DNA from 2 places in the Candidatus Clostridium eludens genome. Region 1 is predicted to be linked to the other one. Evidence: riboswitches for the same ligand, from Rfam matches in the RefSeq annotation. Region 1 holds a riboswitch; the other holds the start of a gene.
What was found. A riboswitch is a leader RNA that binds a small molecule or an ion and turns the genes downstream of it on or off. The one in region 1 is predicted to bind FMN.
Positions count from the first base shown of each region.

Region 2: linked by a shared signal. The riboswitch ahead of ACJDU8_RS19225 (ECF transporter S component) and the one ahead of ribD (bifunctional diaminohydroxyphosphoribosylaminopyrimidine deaminase/5-amino-6-(5-phosphoribosylamino)uracil reductase RibD) in region 1 are both predicted to bind FMN.

Region 1 is NZ_JBJHZX010000022.1:706-13,215, forward strand. Features, by position in the region: gene ACJDU8_RS14645 (methyl-accepting chemotaxis protein) at 1-1,678, opposite strand, end outside; gene ACJDU8_RS14650 (YqfO family protein) at 1,832-2,176, opposite strand; gene ACJDU8_RS14655 (DUF1002 domain-containing protein) at 2,224-3,096, opposite strand; gene ACJDU8_RS14660 (DUF3793 family protein) at 3,188-3,802, opposite strand; gene ACJDU8_RS14665 (flavodoxin) at 3,984-4,409, opposite strand; gene ribH (6,7-dimethyl-8-ribityllumazine synthase) at 4,591-5,055, opposite strand; gene ACJDU8_RS14675 (bifunctional 3,4-dihydroxy-2-butanone-4-phosphate synthase/GTP cyclohydrolase II) at 5,078-6,280, opposite strand; gene ACJDU8_RS14680 (riboflavin synthase) at 6,384-7,037, opposite strand; gene ribD (bifunctional diaminohydroxyphosphoribosylaminopyrimidine deaminase/5-amino-6-(5-phosphoribosylamino)uracil reductase RibD) at 7,075-8,184, opposite strand; FMN riboswitch at 8,393-8,511, opposite strand; gene ACJDU8_RS14690 (transglutaminase domain-containing protein) at 8,656-10,080, opposite strand; gene ACJDU8_RS14695 (ABC transporter ATP-binding protein) at 10,268-12,112, opposite strand; gene ACJDU8_RS14700 (ABC transporter ATP-binding protein) at 12,116-12,510, opposite strand, start outside.
Region 2 is NZ_JBJHZX010000035.1:25,582-37,204, forward strand. Features, by position in the region: gene ACJDU8_RS19220 (hypothetical protein) at 1-1,332, opposite strand, end outside; gene ACJDU8_RS19225 (ECF transporter S component) at 1,456-2,082, opposite strand; FMN riboswitch at 2,178-2,295, opposite strand; gene ACJDU8_RS19230 (Tex family protein) at 2,387-4,540, opposite strand; gene ACJDU8_RS19235 (MutS-related protein) at 4,748-6,415, opposite strand; one part of gene prfB (peptide chain release factor 2) at 6,702-7,733, opposite strand; one part of gene prfB (peptide chain release factor 2) at 7,735-7,812, opposite strand; gene secA (preprotein translocase subunit SecA) at 7,837-10,341, opposite strand; gene hpf (ribosome hibernation-promoting factor, HPF/YfiA family) at 10,505-11,032, opposite strand; gene ACJDU8_RS19255 (branched-chain amino acid aminotransferase) at 11,426-11,623, opposite strand, start outside.

The DNA.
Region 1 (12,510 bases):
CTTTTACTTCAAAAGTAGAAGCGGTTATTTCTTCTGAAGATGCAGCTATTTCTTCTGTAACTGAAAGTATAGAATCCATAGAAGAACTAACTATATCTTTGCTTTTATAAACCTCTTCTATCTGAGTCACATTCTTTTCAATTATCTGAGGCATATTTTCTATAAATTCAATTACCTTACCTAATGTCTGTTTTGTTTCATTTATAGTAGTAACTTGTGACTCTATAACTTTACTTGAGGTTTCTACACTATTTGCAGAAACATTCACTGTGTCTATGAGTTCTTTTATAAGTTCATTAATTTGTTTTACAGATTCAAATGTTTGATCAGATAATTCTTTAATTTGATCTGCCACTACAGCAAATCCCCGTCCAGCCTCTCCTGCCCTAGCAGATTCTATGGATGCATTTAAAGAGAGCAAATTTATTTCGTTTGAAATTCCCTCTATAGTCTCCACTATACTTACTATATCATTAGATTTGTTTAACAATTTTTTTATATTAATATTAGTTTCTTTAGAAGCTTCTATATTCTCTAAATTTTTATTCTCTAGCTCAGTAAGTATATTTACAATATTTGAATTTAACTTACTGGCCTGAAATGCTTCTTCCTTCATAATAATACTGTTTTCCTTTACCAAGTTTATATTTTTTGATAACATATTCATGCTTCCAAGACTATTTTGCATATCTTTTGCAGAGCTACTTATGGCAGAAGAAATTTGTTCCATGGCATCTTTTATGTTATTAGAGTTCTCAGCTGTAACTTCAGTAAAAGATCTTATACTAGTTACTTTTTCATCCAGAATGGCTGATGTCTGTTTTATTTTAATCAACACATTTCTTATTTCGTCTATCATTTGATTAAATATTTCTCCTATAATTCCTATTTCATCTTTATTCTTTACATCAATTTTTACAGACATATTACCTTCCGCTGCTATTTTCATAGAACCTATTATCTGGCTTAAAGGTTTCACTTTCTTTTTCATAAGTGACATCATAGCCAAAATGGAAATTAATATTATGACTATAGATATTATAACTATGCGTATTAAAATTTCATAAGCAGGTTTATAAAAATCTTCCTCATAGCATCCTACATTTATATACCAATCCCAAGGCTCAAAATAGGCTACAGCATTTATTTTAGGTTTTTCTTTAGTTTCTCCTGGGTTTTTCCAATTAAAATCTACTATTCCTCCATTTTGGGGATTTTTAGCTTCGTTTATTATACGCTCTGTCAATTTATTTCCATCAGAATCTGTAACATTTGATATATCCTCGCCTTCTTTATAAGGATGCATCATTTCAATTCCCTTGCTGTTAATGGCATACATATATGCCTGTATATTTAACTCCAGCCTTGAGTTAAGTCCCCTGGTCTTTCCATCAGATTGTTTTGGATTCAGCATTTCACTTTTAAATATCTCCTGAGCTTCTGACCTGGTAAGCTTTCTATCCTGCACTTGTTTTTCCAAAGCATCCATCATTGCAAGACCCATTTGAATTCTATTTTTTATGGCGGTTTCTCCTAACTGAGTTAGTTCTTTCTTTGCATAAAAAAAAGATACGCATCCTACAATAACTACAGAGAATACTATTAGAATAAAAAAACGTAAATAAGAGTAAAAAAAACTTTGACTTAGTTCATCATTTTTGGATTTGATTTTTTTCATAAATACCCCCCCTAAATAAAAATTCGTCCCCCTATGCAAATAATTTATTACCTAATATGTATTCGTAACACAAAGTTATTTCTCATACTATTATACCCTACAATAGTATGTAGTAACAACATAATTTTATTATAAACCCCTGATAGATATCTATCAGGGGTTTATAATAAAAGGAATGTCCACTAGCGGAATTACATTTATTACCGGCTCTTCATAGGGATGAACTTTTTTTATAGCACTTACAGCCTTATCTATTATTTTACTATTACAACAAAATTCTACTTTACATTCCTCTTCTTTACTAATCTCATTTACTTGGCCTTGAAAAGGATTTGCTCCAGCAAGAGGCCTCCAATATCCTGTAACCTTAGAAACAGACATACAATTGTCATAATTTCCTCCTATGCTAAGTGCTCCTATATCATTTAAACTCTCCCTTAATTTAGTCACATAATCTTCTGGTATAAAAGTTTCTATTTTAAAATTTTCATACTCCAAAAGTACCACCTCTTAAAATGAATATTATAGATTTTTATTGAAATTTTTTACTTAGAAAAACTTGCAAAAAAATTTTTAATAGCTTCTATAATCCTAGCAAAAAATCCTTTAGCTTCCTCAGATGATATACTTCCTTTTAATTGGCTTGCCACATTATTTAATTGATCTTTCAAATCAGAAAAATTCAAATTTAAACCATTTATCTTACTCATTAGTGAAACTATTTTATTTATATCTTCAGAGGTCAAATTTACATTATAATTGTTAACTACATTTTGAACTATAGTTTTTATTTCTCCTTCTGTTTTAGGATTTTCTTTAACTACCTCAGTTTTTATTTCATTTATTAAGCCAGCCGCCTGGTCTTTTCCTATCTTATCTCCTAAATTTCCCGTGGTTACCAATTCATCGTTGGCCACCTTTTTTGTTTCTTCACTGATTTTAGTGCCTCCGGTACTGTTTTCAAAACCTTTTAAAATACCTGTAAGGGCTGCAGTTCCAGATACATTAAAAGGGGCAGCTGCCTTAACATTAGCATTTTTTATTCCTGCAGTGATGAGGGCATTTTTTATCATACTACTGCTGACCCAATATATATTGTTTGTGGATACATTTAATCCTCCGCTGGAAGTCGGCTCCACATAAGCACAGGATATGGATTTAGTTCCTATTTGCTCACTGCTTGCCACATCTCCTAAATACTTTTTTTCCTCATCTATGTTTACTTCTATCACATTAGCTTCCTGCTTATTAACTTTAAAATATTCCATCATATCATTCTTTTGCTTGTCTGTAAGATCTCCTCCTAAAGTAACAACCTTATAGGCATCTGCATAGACTTTATTTACCCCCGGTAACAACACCATAGATAAAATCATAAATAATACTAATAATTTACTAGTAAATGCTCTAAACTTCATATTTAAAATCTCCTTTTTAATATACTAATAACTATAATATACTACATTTATTAATATAAAAAGTACTAAATTGTAAATATATAAAGCTTAATTAGGAAGACAGCATTTCTACTACTTTTACCAATCCTATATTTTTTTCAAGCAATCTTAAAAAGTTATATTTTGATTTATCGTAATTTTTAAATATTTCTAGTGCATTTTCCTTATCATTATAAACTTTCCAATAACCACAGCATATACATTTTTTTTCACCGCAGTTTATAAAATCCTCTACATCTCTAACAGGTATGCCTAAAAAAATTCCAATTTCATGAGGACAAGAATTATACTCATATCTATCCTTCAGAAGATTTAACTTATTAATCAAAGACATAGAACTAGAATATCCAAACTTGTTTAAAAACTCAGCATTGTCTTTATAACATAATACTTCAGATAACATTGATTCATTATAAAATAAAAGTATTATTATATTTTCTTTTTTATAAATTTCAAATACTTTTAAACTTATGTTTTCCAAATATTCATTTCCATATTTACACCACAAACTATACATATTTTTATATTTATTGGATATATTAATTATGGAAGATGGTTTGTATCCTGCAATGGTAGGCGATATTGCATAGGTTATAAGATTCATCATATACTCTTTTTCATCTGCACCGTAAATAGACTCAATAAATTCTTCATTTAAATTCTTCATATTCTACCAACTCCTTTAATATAATACTAGGATCCCAAGACAAAAATATACATTGTAATATATTTCAAACTTAGAATCCTGTAGGTATTATTATAATATCCAATTTTCAATTTGATTATTTAACCATTTTAAGGTATCTTAATTAGTTAATTATTTAAAAATGCCCGAAGATGCTTATTTGCTAGTTAGCTGCTTCCCGTCCAAAATTTTTGCATTCCTCTTCTGAAGTTCCTTCTGGCATCTCTTGTACAATTAATCCTTCATTTAATAGATTGGCACCATAGCCTTCCATTCTTTCTACCCAGTTTCTCATCCATTCGCCATCACCCCATCCATAGGATCCAAATAATCCTAGCTTTTTTCCAGACACAGCAGAGGCAGCAGACTCTACAAAAGGTTCCATTTCACTTTCTTCAATGACTTCTGCTCCCATAGCCGGAGAACCTAATAATACTACATCTGCACCTTTTACATCATCAACACTTGCCTCTGAAACATGCAAAAGTTTAACTTCCGCACCTTTTTCTTTAGCACCTTCTTCAATTAATTTAGCCATAGCCTCTGTATTTCCTGTGCCTGTCCAATAAATAATATTTACTTTACTCACTTTTATCATCTCCTAAAGCTCTTCATATAATTGATAATGAATTTCATTACCAATTATATAATATATCTCTTTATTTCAATTGTCAATAGTTCTAAAATTTAAACACCTGAAATAAAAACAGGTTCCTATGATAGTTACACCATCATAGGAACCTGTTAAAGAGTAGGATATACTTATATGATTATTCTAATTCCTTGATTAAATTAGCCATTTCTATAGCAGCCATAGCTCCGTCATAACCTTTATTTCCACTTTTAGTTCCTGCTCTTTCTATAGCTTGCTCTATATTATCTGTAGTAAGCACACTAAATATAACTGGAACATCACTTTCCAGTGAAACATGGGCTACACCTTTTGAAACTTCACTGGACACATAATCAAAATGAGGTGTTGATCCTCTAATTACAGCCCCTAAACATATAACTGCATCATATTTTCGTGAAAAGGCCATTTTCTTTGAGATCATAGGTATTTCAAATGCTCCTGGCACCCAGGTTATATCTATATTATCATCTTCTGCACCATGTCTTTTTAAACAATCTAAAGCTCCGGATAACAATTTTGATACTATAAATTCATTAAACCTTCCTACAACTATTCCGAATTTCAAGCCTCCGGCATTTAGCTTTCCTTCATAAACTTTCATCTTTTTAGTCTCCTTTAATATATTAATAATTTAAAATATGTCCCATTTTTTCCTGTTTTGTTTTAAGGTAGAAAGTATCATAGGCCGATGCCTTCATTTGGATTGGTACTCTTTCTGTAATATTTATACCATAACTAGATAACTGTTTCACCTTATCAGGATTATTTGTCATAAGACGTACATTTTCTACACCTAAATCTTTTAAAATTTGTGCAGCAGCATAATAATCTCTTAAATCATCTTCAAAACCCAGTGCAATATTTGCTTCAACAGTATCTAGTCCTTTATCTTGCAATGCATAAGCCTTTAATTTATTAATTATACCTATTCCCCGTCCTTCTTGATTCATATACAGAAGGATACCTCTTCCTTCTTCTTCAATTTGAGTCATAGCTCTTGCATATTGCTGCCCACAATCGCAGCGAACTGATCCAAAAGTATCTCCTGTCAAACATTCAGAATGTACCCTGCACAAAACTGAATTGCCTTTTGAAATATCACCTTTTACAAGTGCCACATGATGTTCTCCATTTATTTTGTCTACATATCCATAAGCTGTAAACTCCCCATATTTAGTTGGCAGCTTTGTATGTACTGCCTGTTCTATGAGTTTTTCTTTTTGTTTTCTATACTCCTGGAGAGCCTTGATTGTAATAAACTTCAGTTCATATTCTTTTGCAAATTCCATTAGCTCTGAAGTTCTCATCATAGTACCATCATCTCTCATTATTTCACAGCAAAGTCCACATTCTTTTAGATTCGCCAATTTCATCAAATCAACAGTAGCCTCTGTATGTCCATTACGTTCCAAAACTCCATATTCTTTTGCACGTAACGGAAACATATGACCTGGTCTTCGGAAGTCCTCTGGTTTAGCATCTTCTTCTACACATTTTAGCGCAGTTATAGATCGTTCCGCAGCTGAAATACCTGTAGTTGTGCTTATATGGTCAATGGACACCGTAAACGCTGTTTCATGGTTATCTGTATTATTTGAAACCATTTGTGAAAGGTTTAATTTAGAAATCATTTTACTACTCATAGGCATGCAGATAAGTCCTTTTGCATATGTTGCCATAAAATTTACATTTTCCTGGGTGGCAAATTCTGCAGCACAAATTAAATCTCCCTCATTTTCCCTGTCTTCATCATCAGTTACCAGAATCATTTTGCCCTTTTTAAGATCTTCTAAAGCTTCTTCAATGCTACTAAATTTGTTATTCATATATTTCAACTCCTCTTTAATATTAATAATTACAAAACTTATCTACATTCTATTAATTATGTTAACTCGGTGAAGACACCAATTCTATTTCCTAGTTTTTTGTTTACACAAAGCCATATTCCCTTAATAATTCTTCTGTTACATTAGAACTCTCAGCAGGCTTTTCATCTCGTCTTAAAATAAGATTTTCAATATACTTGCCTATCAAATCACACTCTATATTTATCTCATCGCCTGGGCTCTTATATTGTAAAATAGTTTGTGCTTTAGTATGTGGGATTAGCGATACACTAATACACTCTTTACCCACTTCTGCTATGGTAAGGCTTACTCCATCCAAAGTTACAGAGCCTTTTGAAACCATGTATTTTAGTAATTCCAAAGGAGGCTGTAAAGTTAGCCAGGTAGCTATATCTTCTTTCTTTATATCTACCACTTTGCAAATTCCATCTATATGTCCTGTTACTATATGTCCTCCCAGTCTTTCCCCTACCTTAACTGCTCTTTCTAAATTTACGCTACTGTTTCTTTTTAAAAATTTCAAATTACTTTTTCTTAAAGTCTCAGCCATTACATCTACTGTAAAGAAGCTTCCGGTAAAATTTGTTACCGTAAGACAGGCTCCATTTACAGCTATGCTGTCTCCTAATTTAACTTCTTCTAAAACTTTTTTAGAAGAAATAGATATTTTAGAAGAATTTTCTCCACTTTTTATTTCCAATACTCGCCCAATTTCTTCCACTAATCCGGTAAACAAACATTTTACCCCCTCTATTTTTACATTTATATTAAAATTATTTTTCTACATATCCTTGAATTAAAATATCCTCTCCTGATTTTGAAAAATTAATATTTTTTAATTTCACTGCCTTATTTAAATCTTCAACTCCCTTTCCCTCTACGGAAGTTTTTGCATTTAGTCCTCCTATAATTTTAGGAGCCATAAAATAAACAACTTTATCTACAACTTGGGAGTCTAAGGCTGAAAAATTCAGTGTACCCCCACCTTCTATAAGCAAACTATCTATTCCTAGATTACCTAATTTTTTTATTAAATACTTTAAGTCTATATATCCAGATTCATCTTTAGGACAAACCTCTACATCTATTCCCATACTTTCAATTTCACGTCTTCTTGTTATATTATGTTCCTCTGTACAGGCTATTATAATTCTCCTGTGGTTAAGTGTATTAAAAATCTTACAGTTTGGAGGTATTCTAAGTTTAGAATCTAAAATTACAGCTGTAGGACTCTTGCATTTTTTTTCAAGCCTTGTAGTTAAAAGAGGATCATCCAAAAGTATAGTACCTATACCTACCGCAATTGCCATAACCCTGTTTCTTATATGATGAACAAAATTTCTGGATTCCTCACAAGTTATCCACTTTGATTCTCCCGTAACAGTTGCTATCTTTCCATCCAGAGTTACTGCAGATTTTAATATGACAAAAGGTAGTTTTTCAGTAATATATTTTATAAATATTTCATTTACAGCCAGTGCCTCTTTTTCTAAAACATCTGTAACTACTTCTATTCCTTTATTTCTCAAAAGCTCTATGCCTCTGCCTGAAACCAGCGGATTGGGATCCTTTAATGCAATTACTACTTTTTTTATTCCTGAATTTGCTATAGCTTCCACACAAGGTGGAGTTTTTCCATAATGGGAACAAGGTTCTAATGTTACGTACATGTCTGCATTTACAGCTTTTTCTCCTGCTTCTCTTAATGCATACACCTCAGCATGTGGTCCTCCGTAAAATTCATGGTAACCTTTACCCACTATTTTGCCTTCTTTTACTATAACAGCTCCTACTTGAGGATTTGGATTTACAAATCCTTCTCCTTTTAAAGCTAAGTCCAAAGCCATCTTCATATAATATTCATCTCTGTTGTCATGACTCATAGAATTCCTCCTATCCCAAAAGAACATTATTACTTTTATTGTAAATTTTACAAATAAAAATATAAAAGCTGGGCTTATTTTTATCCATACTTAACTACATGCTTAATTTAACTTTTCAGTTCAAAAATCCCCCGAAGAAAACCTTCAGGGGATGAATAAACACAATAAAAACAACTAAGTACATACAAAATTACATACTACAAAAATGCTCCACTTTCTCCATCCAGACTTTTACTGTCGGTACTGGAATCCAACCAGTTCCTGCTGATACTCAGCTCGCGGACTATAACCGCCGATCGGGAATTTCACCCTGCCCCGAAAGCATGTTATTAAGTTTTAACTACAACTCTAATATATACTTCTTTTTTTCACTTGTCAATAAAAACTTTAAAAAAATTGTAATCTATATTACAGCTTTATTGAATTTAATGGCTGATAATGTAAAATTTCATATTTTTAACTGACAATGATTTAAGATTCTACTATGGTAACATACTTTGCCCCTGAAATTTCATCTGGATAGGTAGTTACAGTAATTTCATCTGAAATATTATACTTCCTGCATATTGTATTCAAAATCTGTGATATATTATACTTACTTGAATCATAATTCAATATTTTCACACTTACAGACTTTTCTCCCTGTGATAATGCCTCTTCTACTGCACTATAAAAATCATTATAGTTATCAGCAACTTTTATATCATTACCATAAACGTCTTTCTCGGTTACATTAAGGTTATCAAAACTATATTTGGTGCTAGTACACTCAGGATAATCATCCCTATCCCACCTATGATCTTTAGCAATCTGATCATCGGTTATGTTAAAATAGGAGTGAGAAAGCGTATCTGAACCATCACTTGTAACAGGATCATCCCAAGTAGAATCTAGCTGGTAATACTCCCCTTGTATTTTTACTATATTCCATGCATGTCCAATCCATTCATTGCCATCATTTGCATCTCCTATTACCATCCTACACTCTACACCTGCTGCTATAAGCAGTCTATCCATAGCATCTGCATAGCCCTGGCACACTCCGACTCCATTCATCAAGACCCCATAAGCCGTATAGGAATCTTCTGGCATATTACCTGTATATGCTCTTTCATCATATTTAGTATTATTAACTACATAGTCATGAAGTGCCAGTTCCTTTTCATAATCTTTCATATCAGAAGTAATTAGAGTACTGATTATTTTATCAACCTTTTCCTGCACAGCCTCTTCTTTCTTTATTAAATTTTCCTTTGTATCTATGTATTTGAAATTTATAGTAACTTTTACAGGACTCGTATATTCAATATTGCTTGCTGCGCTTAAATATCTTGCCCTTAGATCAGGATAATCAATTAATATTTTGTTTATAACATCCAAACTATATGTGTCTTTATCATAACTGCCTATATTTAAAATTAAAGTATCTTCATAGTTATCTAATGCACTTTTTATGGCATCATAGTATTGTGAATAGCTTTCTATGTCAGCTGGACTCTGGGAACTATTTTTCTCCACTGTGAAATTATATTTTACTCCTTGGGTTAATTCCTTACCGTCAATAGATTTTAAGCTGCTATCTACCACTAAAACATAGTCTTTCCCTTCTACGTATGAACTTACTGGAGAAACCTGTACTGTGTTTGAGGAAGTATTTATAATATTAACTTCTAAAGGTGTACTAGTGTCCTGTTCATATATTTTTATAGAATTTTTTGCAGAGTCTAAATCAACATCTCTATTAAAAGTAATAGTCCAAATTTTATTACTGCTTACAGCAGAAATACTACTATTGTTCCAAATTCTATATTCTCCTGCAGCATAACAACTTTCACCGGAGAATAGTAAAATAACTACCATACCTGTTATCATAAACTTACATATCTTTTTAAACACTTTATCACCTCCATATAATATTTAGACATCTTAAAAATCTTTTTAATAATTAACTTAAAATAACTATATTATAATTGTGTTACAAATCAATTAACATTTTTAATCATTTTTATTAACATATTTCATATTTTTAAAAACCCTCACAGTCATTACGCATATTCGACTTGTTAATTTTAAGATACCTTATTCAATTATTAATTATCTGATTAAAATACATGTTGTAATATATTCCTTTTCTTCTCATTAGCTCATTATGATCTCCAGCTTCTGCGATTGTTCCTCCATCTATTACCATTATAATGTCTGAATCTCTAATGGTACTTAGTCTGTGGGCAATTATAAAACTGGTTCTTCTCCATATAAGTTTACGCATGGCTTCTTGTATTTTAAGCTCTGTTCTGGTATCCACATTGCTTGTAGCTTCATCCAAAATGAGTATGGAAGGCTCTGAAAGTATGGCTCTTGCTATAGCTATAAGCTGCCTCTCTCCCTGGCTTAAATTGCTTCCTCCTTCCTGAAGCATAGTATCATATTTATGAGGAAATTTTTCAATAAACTGATCTGCACCTGCTGCCTCTGCTGCCTCTTTAACCTGTGAAAAATCCGCATTTAATCTGCCATATTTAATATTTTCAAGTATTGTACCTGTAAAAAGATAGGTATCCTGAAGAACTATGCCAAAACACTTTCTAAGACTATCTCTTGTATAATTCCTTATGTCTATTCCATCAATTAAAATTTTTCCACTGGACACATCATAAAACCTGGCAAGCAAGTTTACAATAGTTGTTTTTCCCGCTCCTGTAGGTCCAACAAGGGCAACACTTGTACCCTGATTAATCTTAAAGCTTATGTTATTTAATATTGGAACGTCCTTTCTATAACTAAAATTTACATTTTCAAAATCAACCTGACCTCTTGTATTTTCAAGAGTTATAGCTTCAGTATTATCCTCCATCTCCTCTCTTTCATCCAATATATCAAATACTCTCTCGGCACCGGCAACAGCAGACTGAAGTGTATTAAATATGCTGGCTATATCATTTAATGGTCTTGCAAATTGTCTGGAATAACTTAAAAAACTAGCTATAATTCCCACAGTTATAATATCTTTTACAGCCAAGATCCCCCCCACACCAGCTACAGCAGCAAAACCTATGTTATTTATTACATTCATAATAGGCATCAAAAATCCAGACCAAATTTGAGCTTTCAATCCTACCTGATTTAGATTGCCATTTATTTCTTTAAATTCTTCTATGGCCTTCTGTTCATGATTAAAAGCCTTTACCACATGAATACCTGATATATTCTCCTCTATATGTCCATTGAGTTTTCCAAGCTCTACCTGCTGCCTTTTAAACAATACGCTGGTATTCTTTGCTATACTTTTAGTAAGAAAAAATACCATAGGCACTGTAATAAGGCTTACAAAAGTCAAAATAGGACTTAAGATGAGCATCATAATAAAAGATCCTAAAACTGTCACTACTGCTGACATAAGCTGAGTAGTGGATTGTGATATGGTAGAGCTTACATTTTCTATATCATTAGTTAACCTACTCATTATCTCTCCGTGAGTATTGGTGTCAAAAAAAGAAATGGGCAATTTTTGAAGTTTGTCAAATAGACTTCTTCTAAGATTCATCACTATTTTCTGAGCAGTACCAGCCATAAGCCACCCTTGAAAGAAAGTCAAAATTCCATCTAATATATATGTAACTAAAAGTAATATAACCATTACAGACAATAGATTAAAATCCACTTTTCCCTTTAATTCTGACATAGCATCAATAGATTTTCCTATAAGGTAGGGTCCTAGAAGGCCTATAATAGAATCTATTATTACAAACATAAATATTATGACTAAAAGTCTTCTTTCACTTCCGAAATACTTCCAAAGTCTAAATAAGGTCTTCTTAAAATTTTTTGGTTTTTCCACAGGACCGATACTTCCTCTTCCTCTTACTCCTCTTCTCGGTCCCAGAGGCATTTTTATATCACTCTTATTATATTTGTCCCTCTCACCCATATATTAAATTACCTCCTTTCCAACTTGAGACAAGAAAATATCTCTATAAACCTCACAGTTTTTCATAAGCTGTCCATGCTTTCCCATCCCCACCAATTTCCCTTCATCCAGCACAATTATATTGTCTGCAGATATTACAGATGATATTTTCTGGGCAATTATTATGCAAGTCAAATTACTTGAATACTTTTTAAGTTTTTCTCTTATCTTAACTTCCGTTGCTGCATCTACAGCACTTGTACAATCATCAAGTATAAGTATTTCAGGTTTTTTAATTAATGCACGAGCTATGGAAACTCGCTGTTTTTGACCTCCTGAAAAATTGACTCCTCCCTGTCCAAGTCTTGTATTGTATTGTTCCGGGAAGCTAGATATAAACTCATCCGCTTCTGCAACTT
Region 2 (11,623 bases), on a different contig from region 1:
CATATAATAATATGAGTTAGAAATAGTATTAAATAATTTAAAATCATTTATATTATTGTTTAATTGGTAAATTATATTTTTAGAAAATTCGTTTTTACCATCACTCTTTTGTTCTAAAAACTGCCTTATAATATCTTTTATTTCATCTGTTTTCGCATTTACCTGATCTTTTATCTGACTTACAATTTCATCTATGTTCTCAGCAATAATATTAGCATTTCTAGCACTATGGGAAGACATTTCCTTCATCTTTCCATCAAAATCTAAAGTATTACTCAATACACTTTTATTATTATTTTCATATGTCTGTTTAGAATCAACATTTTCATTTATATCCAATTTATTCCTATTATTAACCTGCAGCTTTTCTTCGGTATTTACGTTTTTTACTTCATCTAAAATTTTATTTAATTTATCGGACTCTGTATTATTTTCAATTACACTAGACTTTGTATTAACATCTAATTTTGGTTGATTTGAATAATTAATTTTTTCATCAGCTTTTAAAGTATTTACTTTATTGCCAATACTATTATCTTCTCCATTTTTATATGAATTAGATTGTTTCACATTATCATTGTTTTCCTCATTATTATAAATTGATTTATCGCTTTTTAAAATATCTCCTAAATACTTAATTTCGTTATATATGGTACTATCCTTCTTAAATACATTATTAAAACTTTTTATATTATCTTCATTTAATTCCACATTATTTTCTAAAAAAATAAATAAATCTTCCTTATCTATGTTTTTCAATTCATTAAAAAAATTTTTTAGAGTGTCTTTTATCGCATCTCCTTTTTGGCTATCAGGATTTATACTTTTACTAAGCAGATAATTTTGTATAAATACATCTTCCTCCTTTGGGTATTGTTTTATTTTATTTATAAAATCCAATATAGTTTTTATATTGGAGATATTCTCCTTAGTAAGTGGTATTTCACTTTTAACCATCTTTTCTATGATTTCATAATCTTCACTGTTTAAGTTAAGAGAATTTTCTTTAATGAAAAGTTTTATAGAATCCTTACTTTCATTTTGCTGGCTTTCTTCTGACTTAACAACTTTTAATTTAAGCTTATCATTTTCAAAACCTTCTACTTGTAGTCTTATAAGTTTATTTTCTAAAATACTTTCAGGATTGTCTATTTCCGCTGAAAACTGCCATCCGTCCAAGAGTTTCAAAAGTATTTCTCCTGTTAATTTATTCAGATTTAAAACCCTAGCAGAAAATTTCTCTCCTATCTGAAAAGACAACTTTGTAGATATTTGTTTGCTATTAGCATTATATACACTATTTATATTCCATATTCCCGCCAACTTAATCACCCTTTGTAATTTGTTAAAAATATTTCTTAATTAAAATTATATAAATTATCGTATAGAATTACTATTTCATAAACATAAAAAATCCGGAGTAACCCCCGGATTTTTATTAATTATTATGTTCTGTTAAATTTTCGCTTTTTCTGATTTGCTAAATTTGCTATGCTCTTGCTTTAACAGTGGAGAAACACTCTTATAAAGAACTAGTGTAAGGATAGTAAGGGCTATGCCTTTCAACAAGTTAAATGGTACAATAACAAATAATACAAATGTAGTTAAATCTGTTACAATACTGTTTAATTTTCCTGCTGCTGCAACCATTGCACTTATAGGAAATTTAAAGAGTTTCTCATAAAGCGGAAGCAATATAAAATAATTTAACAATGCAGCAGCTATTGACATAGTAACAGTTGCTGTTCCCAAACCAATTATTGCCGTCTTTTTAGTTTTATTTCTATTATACATATATCCTGCTGTAAAAACCAAAACTGAACCCACAGCAAAATTTGCTAATTCTCCTACAAACCCGGTTGTCCCATCAAATATTCCATGCAGTACATTTTTTAAAAATTCTATGGCAATTCCAGCTCCAGGTCCCAATGCAAAAGCTCCGATTAAAGCTGGTAAGTCACTTATATCAATTTTCAAAAATGATGGGAATATTGGAATTGCAAATTCCATGAACATAAGTAAAAATCCTATTACACCTAATAATGATACCTTAACTAACCTATTCAATTTACTATTATTCATATTAAATACCCTCCTAAAATATTAAGTATAATCTTCTAGGTGAACAGTTCAATAAAAAAAACCTGGCAAAAATACCAGGGCTAATAAACATACTATTCTCTCTTCTTCCATCCAGACTGTACTGTCGGCCCCTGAATTTCACAGGATCATGCTGTTTAACAGCTCGCGGGCTATACCGCCGGTGGGGAATTCCACCCCGCCCTGAAGATCATATTTTAATTTCAACGATTTCATTATAATACTTTTAACGACAAAATTCAATACATTGTTAAAATAATTTTTATTTATTAATAAATATTGATATCTATTTCATGCTTAACGCAATTCTTTTCCTTTTTTCATCCACTTCAAGCACAGTTACATTTACAATATCTCCTACTTGAACTACATCTAAAGGATGCTTTACAAACTTATCAGACATTTGACTTATATGTACCAATCCATCCTGGTGGACGCCTATATCTACAAAAGCACCAAAATCTGCTACATTCCTAACTGTACCTGCAAGTACCATTCCCTGTTTAAGCTGGCTCATATCAACTATTCCTGTTTTCAATATGGGTTTCGGTAATTCTTCCCGGGGATCTCTTCCTGGTTTTTTTATTTCTTTTATTATATCTCTTAAAGTTGGAATTCCTACACTAAGTTCCTTCGACACACTATCTATACTAATTTTTTCAATTCTGTTATCTATGTCTGTAAGGCCGCTATTTTTTAAATCTTTACTGTTATATCCAAGGGTTTCTAAAAGCTTTTTAGCAGCGCTATAGGATTCTGGATGCACCGATGTATTATCAAGTAGTTCATCACTTTCCATAACCCTTAAAAATCCTGCACACTGTTCAAAAGCTTTTGCCCCCAGCCTTTTAACTTTTAAGAGCTCTTTTCTATTTTTGAACTTACCATTTTCTTCCCTATAGGCTACAATATTCGCAGCTATACCTGAATTTACCCCCGATATATAGGATAATAATGATGTTGTTGCCATATTTAAATCTACACCTACACTATTTACACAATCTTCTACGATACCCTCTAAGGACTCATCTAATTTTTTTGGAGAAACATCATGTTGATATTGACCTACTCCTATAGATTTAGGATCTATTTTTACAAGTTCCGCTAGTGGATCCTGCAGTCTTCTTCCTATGGATATTGCGCCCCTCAAAGATACATTTATGTCAGGATATTCTTTGGCAGCTAGCTCTGAAGCAGAATATACAGAAGCGCCAGCCTCAGATACCACTACATAATAGAGAGTCTTATTCTTTTCTTCTTTTACTTCTTTTATAAGTCTTACTATTACTTCTTCTGACTCTCTGCTTGCAGTTCCATTCCCAAGAGATACAACACTAACATCATATTTATATACTAAGTTCTTCAATATCTTTATGGCACCTTCTATATCATTTTGTGGCACAGTAGCATAAACTGTAGCTGTATCCAAAAGTTTTCCCGTATCATCTAAAATTGCTATCTTACATCCTGTCCTAAACCCAGGGTCATATCCAAGTACATTTTTTCCTTTTATAGGAGGCTGCATTAAAAGTGCCTTTAAATTTGCCTTAAATATCTTTATGGCACCTTCTTCTGCTATATCTGTAAGCTGGGTTCTTATTTCTCTTTCAACAGAAGGATATATAAGTCTTTTTAAAGAATCCTCTACACTTTTTTCTATATAACTATCAGTTACTTTATTTCCCTTTAAACATTCACCCTTTAGATATTCTATTATTCTATCCATATCGCAAGTTATTTTCACAGATAAGACTTTTTCTTTCTCTCCCCTGTTTATAGCAAGTATTCTGTGTGGGGGAATAGACTTTACGGCTTCACGGTAATCATAATACATTTCATACGGAGTTGGTTCTTCACTTTCACCTTTTGTTTCAATTGTTCCATTATCTTGGACAAATTTTCTCATCCACTTTCTATATTTGGCTTCATCGGATATGATTTCACTTATTATGTCTACTGCTCCCGCAAGTGCATCTTCTATGGAATTTACTTCTTTTTCTTCATTTATAAACTGCTCTGCATATTTCTCTATGTTATCTGCAAAATTACCACTTAATATTATTTGAGAAAGTGCTTCTAAGCCTCTTTCCTTTGCAATAATAGCCCTGGTTCTCTTTTTTGGCTTATAGGGTCTATATATATCTTCAACCTCTGTTAAAGTATTGGAGTTTTCTACGGATTTTCTCAATTCTTCTGTAAGCTTACCCTGTTCTTCTATTATTCTCAGTACATCTTCTTTTCTAGTATTAAGATTTCTAAGATATGTAAGCCTTTCTGCTAGTTTTCTTAAAGTGATATCACTCATACTTCCTGTTAATTCTTTTCTATATCTAGCTATAAAGGGTACTGTATTACCTGAATCCAATAATTCTATTACATTATCTACATATTTTTTATTTACGTCCAGTTCCCTAACTAATATGTCTGTTATATTGTTCATTTTGACCTCCTGCCCAATCTTATTGATTGTATTCAATTTATGTAAACATCCTGTTAATTAACTTTTAAGTAAATTTAGGGTAAAGGTTTTATAAATTTATATAAAGCTAATTAACTAAAAATATATTACAACACTTATATAGATTTTTGCAAATTAATATAGACTTATCTTTTAGCATATGAAAAACTTCTGTGCAATTTTTATGTACTATAACACTTCCCAAATTCCTTGCTGTAAAAATTTATCTGCTTTCTCTTGGGCCTCACTTACAATATCATTGTTATATCCTAAAATACCTAGAAGTTTTATAGCATTCTGGGTTGTGGCCCTACCATTATGAATTTTGTAGTCAAATAATATTTCACCATTTACAATTTTCTCTTGAAAATGATAATTCTTAAAGTACATTTCCAACATGTAGGTAAGCTCTATATCATGGGTAGCAGCTATGCATATACAGTTGCTTACAGTCAAATATTTTAAAACTTGAGAAGAAGCCGCTATTCTTTCCACCGTATTAGTTCCTCTAAGTATTTCATCCACAAAACATATAGTTGGTATTTGTTCGTTTAAACTATCAATGATTCTCTTCAGCGACTTAGTTTCTGCAATATAATAACTTTCATTGGTAAATATGTTATCTTTAAGTGCCATGGAAGTATACAATTTTACATAACAAGATTTAAAATACCTTGCAGTACAAGTACATATAGTTTGAGCAAATATTATATTTATAGCAACAGTCTTCAAGAAAGTTGATTTTCCTGAAGCATTTGAACCCGTAATTAAAATAGAATCTAAAATATCTATAGAATTCCCTATAGCACTTTTTATAAGAGGATGGACTATATCATGAATTTCAATATTTTGTTCTTTTTTTTCACTGCACTTATATAATTGAGGAACAGCATAAAACTGCAACCTGTCCCTATAGGAAGCAATTGCTATACAACTGTCCAAAATTCCTACTAACTGAAATATAACTTTAAATTCATAACTTTTTTTCTCAAGGGCAATACACATTTTTTCATAATTTACCAAATCCCTTAAAAAAAGTATATTAGCATACTCAAACATCAAGGATATATCTGTACCATTATTATTTAAATTGAAAGATACATTTTTGATACTTCTTATGGAATTTAAAGAACCTTTAATTTTTTGGTTATAATATTCTAAGTTACTTATATTTTGTTTTAAAATTGAATTAGCACATTTTATTATTTTAATCATATAGATAAAATCCCGTAACTTATGGTCTATCTTATTTTTTTCATTATAATGTACTGCCATGTTTATCCCAAAAAATATTATTAACCAGGCACCTGCCAGATGTATATTAAAAAAAACTAAAATTACTGACACTAGAGGCATAATTCCTAATATTCTATAAATAGTTAAAGAGGATTTTCTCTTTTCACTGCCACTATAAAAATAATCAGTTATGGAGAGTCCTCTCCTTTTCCCAAGTTTAGCCAGTAAATATTGAAGGCTTTTTCTATCATCCTCATGATCTTTAAAAAAATTTATCATTTCATGTCTATGTTTAAGTTCTTCTTCATTATATAATGGCTCTCTTAAAATAGTATATAGACACTCTTCCCCTGGAGTACTCTCTGTGCTATTCACATCCTGAAAAATTTCATTCATATCTAAATCATTCCAGGTGATTTCATCAATAAAGAAATTTTCCTTTCCATGCTGGATTCTATTGATGAAATACTTTGATATACTGGCCATATCTTCCCCGTTGTACTTTTTTTCTGGTTCTTTTCCCCACTGTAATATTATTCTTTTTCTAATTTCACTATTGTTCTTTATATCTGAACTCGCAGAAATGAAAATCATTACTATGTATCCTATAACAGCTTCCATTTCATTTTTTCTCCTCATTTCTAATTTTTTCATACTTTGCAAATTTAAATATACCTCTTGATTTGGGAATATAATTGATTTGTATATAAAACAAATTAATGCAAGCCGCACACAAATATCAGCAAAATTACAAATTGCTATAGAATTAATTAAATAATCTCTAATATAACCAAAATCAACTATATTATACCATTTATGTGCATATACAGCAAAGATAAATTAGACTGCTATAAAATCCGCAATAAAAAGATGCTCTCGGGTTACAATTACCCTCAGCACCTTTTTACTATTTACCACTTTGTTGTTTTAAATAACCCTTTATAAAAGTATCTATATCACCGTCCATTACAGAAGATATATTACCATTTTCTACACCAGTTCTATGATCTTTTACCAAATTATAAGGATGAAATACATAAGATCTTATCTGGCTTCCCCATCCCATATCCTTAAGTTCTCCTGTAAGATCTTCTATTTTATCTTTATGAGCTCTATCTTTTAAATCCACAAGCTTTGCCTTTAATACTTTCAATGCTTGATCTTTATTATAATGTTGGCTTCTTTCATTTTGGCACTGTACAATTATTCCAGTAGGTATATGAGTTATCCTCACAGCAGACTCAGTTTTATTTACATGCTGTCCTCCTGCACCTCCTGACCTAAATGTATCTACCTTTAAATCCTCAGGTCTTATTTCTATGTCCTGATCACTTGTGAGTTCAGGAAGCACTTCTACAGATGCAAAAGAAGTCTGTCTCTTTCCATTGGCATTAAATGGTGATATCCTGACCAAACGATGAATACCTTTTTCACTCTTTAAATATCCATAGGCAAATTCTCCAGTAATACTAAGAGATACACTCTTTATTCCTGCATCCTCTGCTTCAAGCATATCTAGAGTACTAACTTTATATCCTTTTCTTTCTGCCCATCTTGTATACATCCTCAATAGCATTTCTGTCCAATCCTGTGCGTCTGTGCCTCCAACACCTACATGTAAATTTAATATAGCGTTATTTTTATCATATTCTCCACACAAAAGTATTTCTGTTTTAAATGCGTCAACCTGAAACTCTATATCTTTTATATCATTTATAACTTCTTCAAAAGATACCCCATCATCCTCTTCTTTTATAATCTCTAATAAAACCTTAGCATCTTCCACCTTTTGTAGTAATAAAGTATATCTATTTAGTCTACCTTCTAGATCTTTTTCCTTACTGGCTACCTTCTGTGCAGTATCTATATGATTCCAAAAATCAGGTTCTTGCATTTTTGCCTGTAATTCCTCTATTTTGTTTTTCAAATTATCTAAGTCAAAGAGACTCCCTTATTTCTTTTATATTTTCACTTAAACTATTTAACTTATTAAGGCTTTCCTCTAATTGCAACAGCATACAATCACCTTCCATTTATATATTTTAAATAACTCTTCCACAACAATTTTTATATTTTTTCCCACTACCACATGGACAAAGATCATTTCTCCCTACAGTCTTTTCTTTCTTCACAGGTTTTTTTCTTGCAGAATCCTCTCCTTGATTGGTAATTACATTTTTAATTACTCTTTCTCTTTCTGGAGCCTTCTCAATTTGTACATGAAGTAGATATTTTATAGTATCCAGCTTTATATTATAGATCATTTCCTCAAACATTTCACTGCCTTCAAACTGATATGCCTGCGCTGGTTCCTGCTGTCTATATGCCCTAAGTCCAATAGCCCTTTTTAAATGTTCCATATCATCTATATGATCCATCCATCTGGTATCAACAACTCTTAACAATATTACTCTTTCAATTTCCCTCATCTGTTCTGGAGTAAACTCTATTTCTTTCTGTTCATAGATTTTTTGAGCTATTTCTATAAATTTATCTTTAATTTCTTCATTAGAAAGATTTGTAATATCCTCTGCCTTAATAGAACCCTTAGGTATGTATATATCCTCAATATATTCAATGAGTTTTACTATTTCATCCTCAAACTCCTCTTCTACACCGGATATATGGGAATCTACAATAGAATTTATTAAACTCTTTATCATATCCTGTATATCATTTTTTAGATCTTCTCCTTCAAGTACTTGGGATCTCTGCTTATATATAATTTCTCTTTGCTTATTTATTACATCGTCATATTGAAGTAAAGTTTTCCTTATATCAAAATTATTGCCTTCTACCTTTTTCTGTGCATTTTCTATAGCATTTGAAACCATTTTACTTTCTATAGCTTCATCATCTTTAAGTCCTAATTTTTCAACTATACCTTGAAGTCTATCTGAGCCAAATATTCTCATAAGATCATCTTCCAGGGATACATAAAATCTTGACATACCTGGATCTCCCTGACGTCCAGAACGTCCTCTTAACTGGTTATCAATTCTCCTTGATTCGTGCCTTTCTGTTCCTATTATTTTCAATCCGTCTAAGGCAATTACTCCCTTTCCCAATTTTATGTCAGTACCACGTCCTGCCATATTAGTAGCTATGGTAACAGTTCCCTTTTGACCTGCATAAGAAATTATATCTGCCTCTTTCTCATGAAATTTTGCATTTAGAACTTGATGTGGTACTCCCCTTTTCTTCAACATATCTGAAAGAAGTTCAGATTTTTCTATACTTACTGTACCTACTAGAACTGGCTGGCCCTTTTTGTAAGTCTCATATATTTCGTCAGCTATGGCTTTGAATTTACCTTTTGCACTTTTATACACCACATCTGGAAAATCTTTTCTTATTATTGGCTTATGAGTAGGTGTTACTATTACATCCAATCCATATATATGTCTGAATTCATTTTCTTCAGTCTGTGCAGTACCAGTCATACCTGACAATTTGTTAAATATTCTGAAGTAATTTTGGTAAGTAATAGTAGCAAGAGTTTTAGATTCCCTTTCTACTTTAACTCCCTCTTTAGCTTCTATAGACTGATGAAGCCCATCACTATACCTTCTACCCTCCATCATTCTTCCCGTAAATTCATCTACTATGAGCACTTCTCCATTTTTCACCATGTAATCTTTATCTCTTTTCATTATGTAATTTGCCTTTAACGCTTGAACTACATAATGTTGTATTTCCATATTTTCAGGATCAGCATAATTTTCAAGACTAAAGAAATTTTCCGCTTTCTTTATTCCTGTATCAGTGAGCATTACTGCATTTGCTTTTTCATCTACTGTGTAATCTTCCTTTTCCAAAGATTTGGCAAAGCCACTTGCAATATTATAAAATTCAGTTGACTTTTCTCCTTCTCCCGAAATAATAAGTGGTGTTCTAGCCTCATCAATTAAAATAGAATCCACTTCATCCACTATAGCAAAATTTAGTTTTCTTTGAACTCTTTCCTCTTTGTAGATAACCATGTTATCTCTTAAATAATCGAATCCAAATTCACTATTAGTTCCATAGGTTATATCGCAGTTATAGGCTTCCTGCCTTTGAGATTGGCTCATGTCATGTAAAATAACACCTACTTTAAGTCCTAATGCCTCATATATGGGTGCCATGGTATCTCTATCCCTTTTTGCAAGATAATCATTTACTGTAATTATATGAACTCCTTTACCTGTAAGAGCATTCAAATATGCTGGTGCAGTAGCAACAAGAGTTTTACCTTCACCAGTTTTCATTTCTGCTATTCTTCCCTGATGGATTACTATTCCTCCTATGAGCTGCTCTCTATATTGTTTTAATCCTACATTTCTATATCCTGCTTCTCTAACAACCGCAAAAGCTTCAGGCAGTATTGAATCTAAAGATTCTCCCTTAGAAATTCTATCTTTAAATTCATCAGTCTTTGCCCTAAGTTGTTCATCATTTAATGCCTGTATTTTTGAGTCCAAACTATCTATCTTATCAACTATAGGTATAATTCTTCTTACCTCTCTTTGGCTGTATGAGCCAAATATTTTTTGAAAAAGTTTCATTCTCTTCATCCTCACCCGTTAAATTTTATAAAAAAGTACATCTTTTAGATTATATCACCTAATTATAAGCTATTCAACTTAAACACCAGTTTCACATTTAACAATTAATGTATATCTCAAACCATAAAGAGAGGAAGCTTAGCTTCCTCCCTGTAGTTAACTTCTAAAATTCAGGTTCTATTAATCCATAATTTCCGTCTCTTCTTTTATATATCACATTTACATCTCCATTTTCAGCATCCTGATATACAAAGAAACTATGACCTAAAAGTTCCATCTGGAGAACTGCTTCTTCTGATGACATAGGCTTTACCGCAAATCTTTTAGTCCTCACTATTTTATGTTCTTCTTCATCAGTTCCTTCTACATCTGGTATAAGCTGAAACTTTAAAGATTTAGAATTGTTTCTTTTCAAAAGCTTTGTTTTTTGTTTTCTTATCTGTCCCTCTAATTTATCTAAAACCAAATCAATTGAAGCATACATATCATCATTTTCTTCTTCTCCTCTTAGTATAACCCCTCCAAATGGAATTGTAACCTCGATCCTCTGTCTATTCTTTTGCACACTTAATGTAACATGAGCTTCTACATCAGGGTTGAAATACTTGTCAATCTTAGATAGCTTTTTCCTTACTGCACTTTTCAATGCCTCTGTCAGCACAATATTTTTTCCATTTACAGTTATTTTCATATTTCCAGCCCCTTTCTTATTGTTATCCTTGGCATATAGATATGTAAAGGATAAATTTTATAAAATTATATTTACAAAATTATTATTAATTGTTAATTACATTTTAATACTGTTCACCATAAATTACAATAGAGTTAATAGTAAATTAATAAAAATTTAGTTTTCGCAGGCTTTGTCCTACATAGTTTAGAGCTACTTCACCACAAATCGGAAATACCTATATTACCAGTGTTAGATACCTAAAAAAAATAACAAGTCAATATATTGACCTATTTTACATAATACCATTGCAGAACCTTATAAACCATTATCTTGTCCTATATAAAATATTCCTCACATCTTTGACTTGTTATTTTTTAAATTTGCTATTTTTAAAATATCAGAACGTTACTTTTATACTTCTACAATCCATCCTTCAGGAGCCTTTACATCTCCAAATTGAATCCCATAAAGTGTATCATAAAGTTTTTTAGTTATAGGACCCACTTCTGTCTCACTATAGAATACATGAAGTTTTCCTTCATATTCTATACCTCCAATAGGAGTTATTACAGCTGCTGTTCCACAAGCTCCAGCTTCAGCAAATTCGTC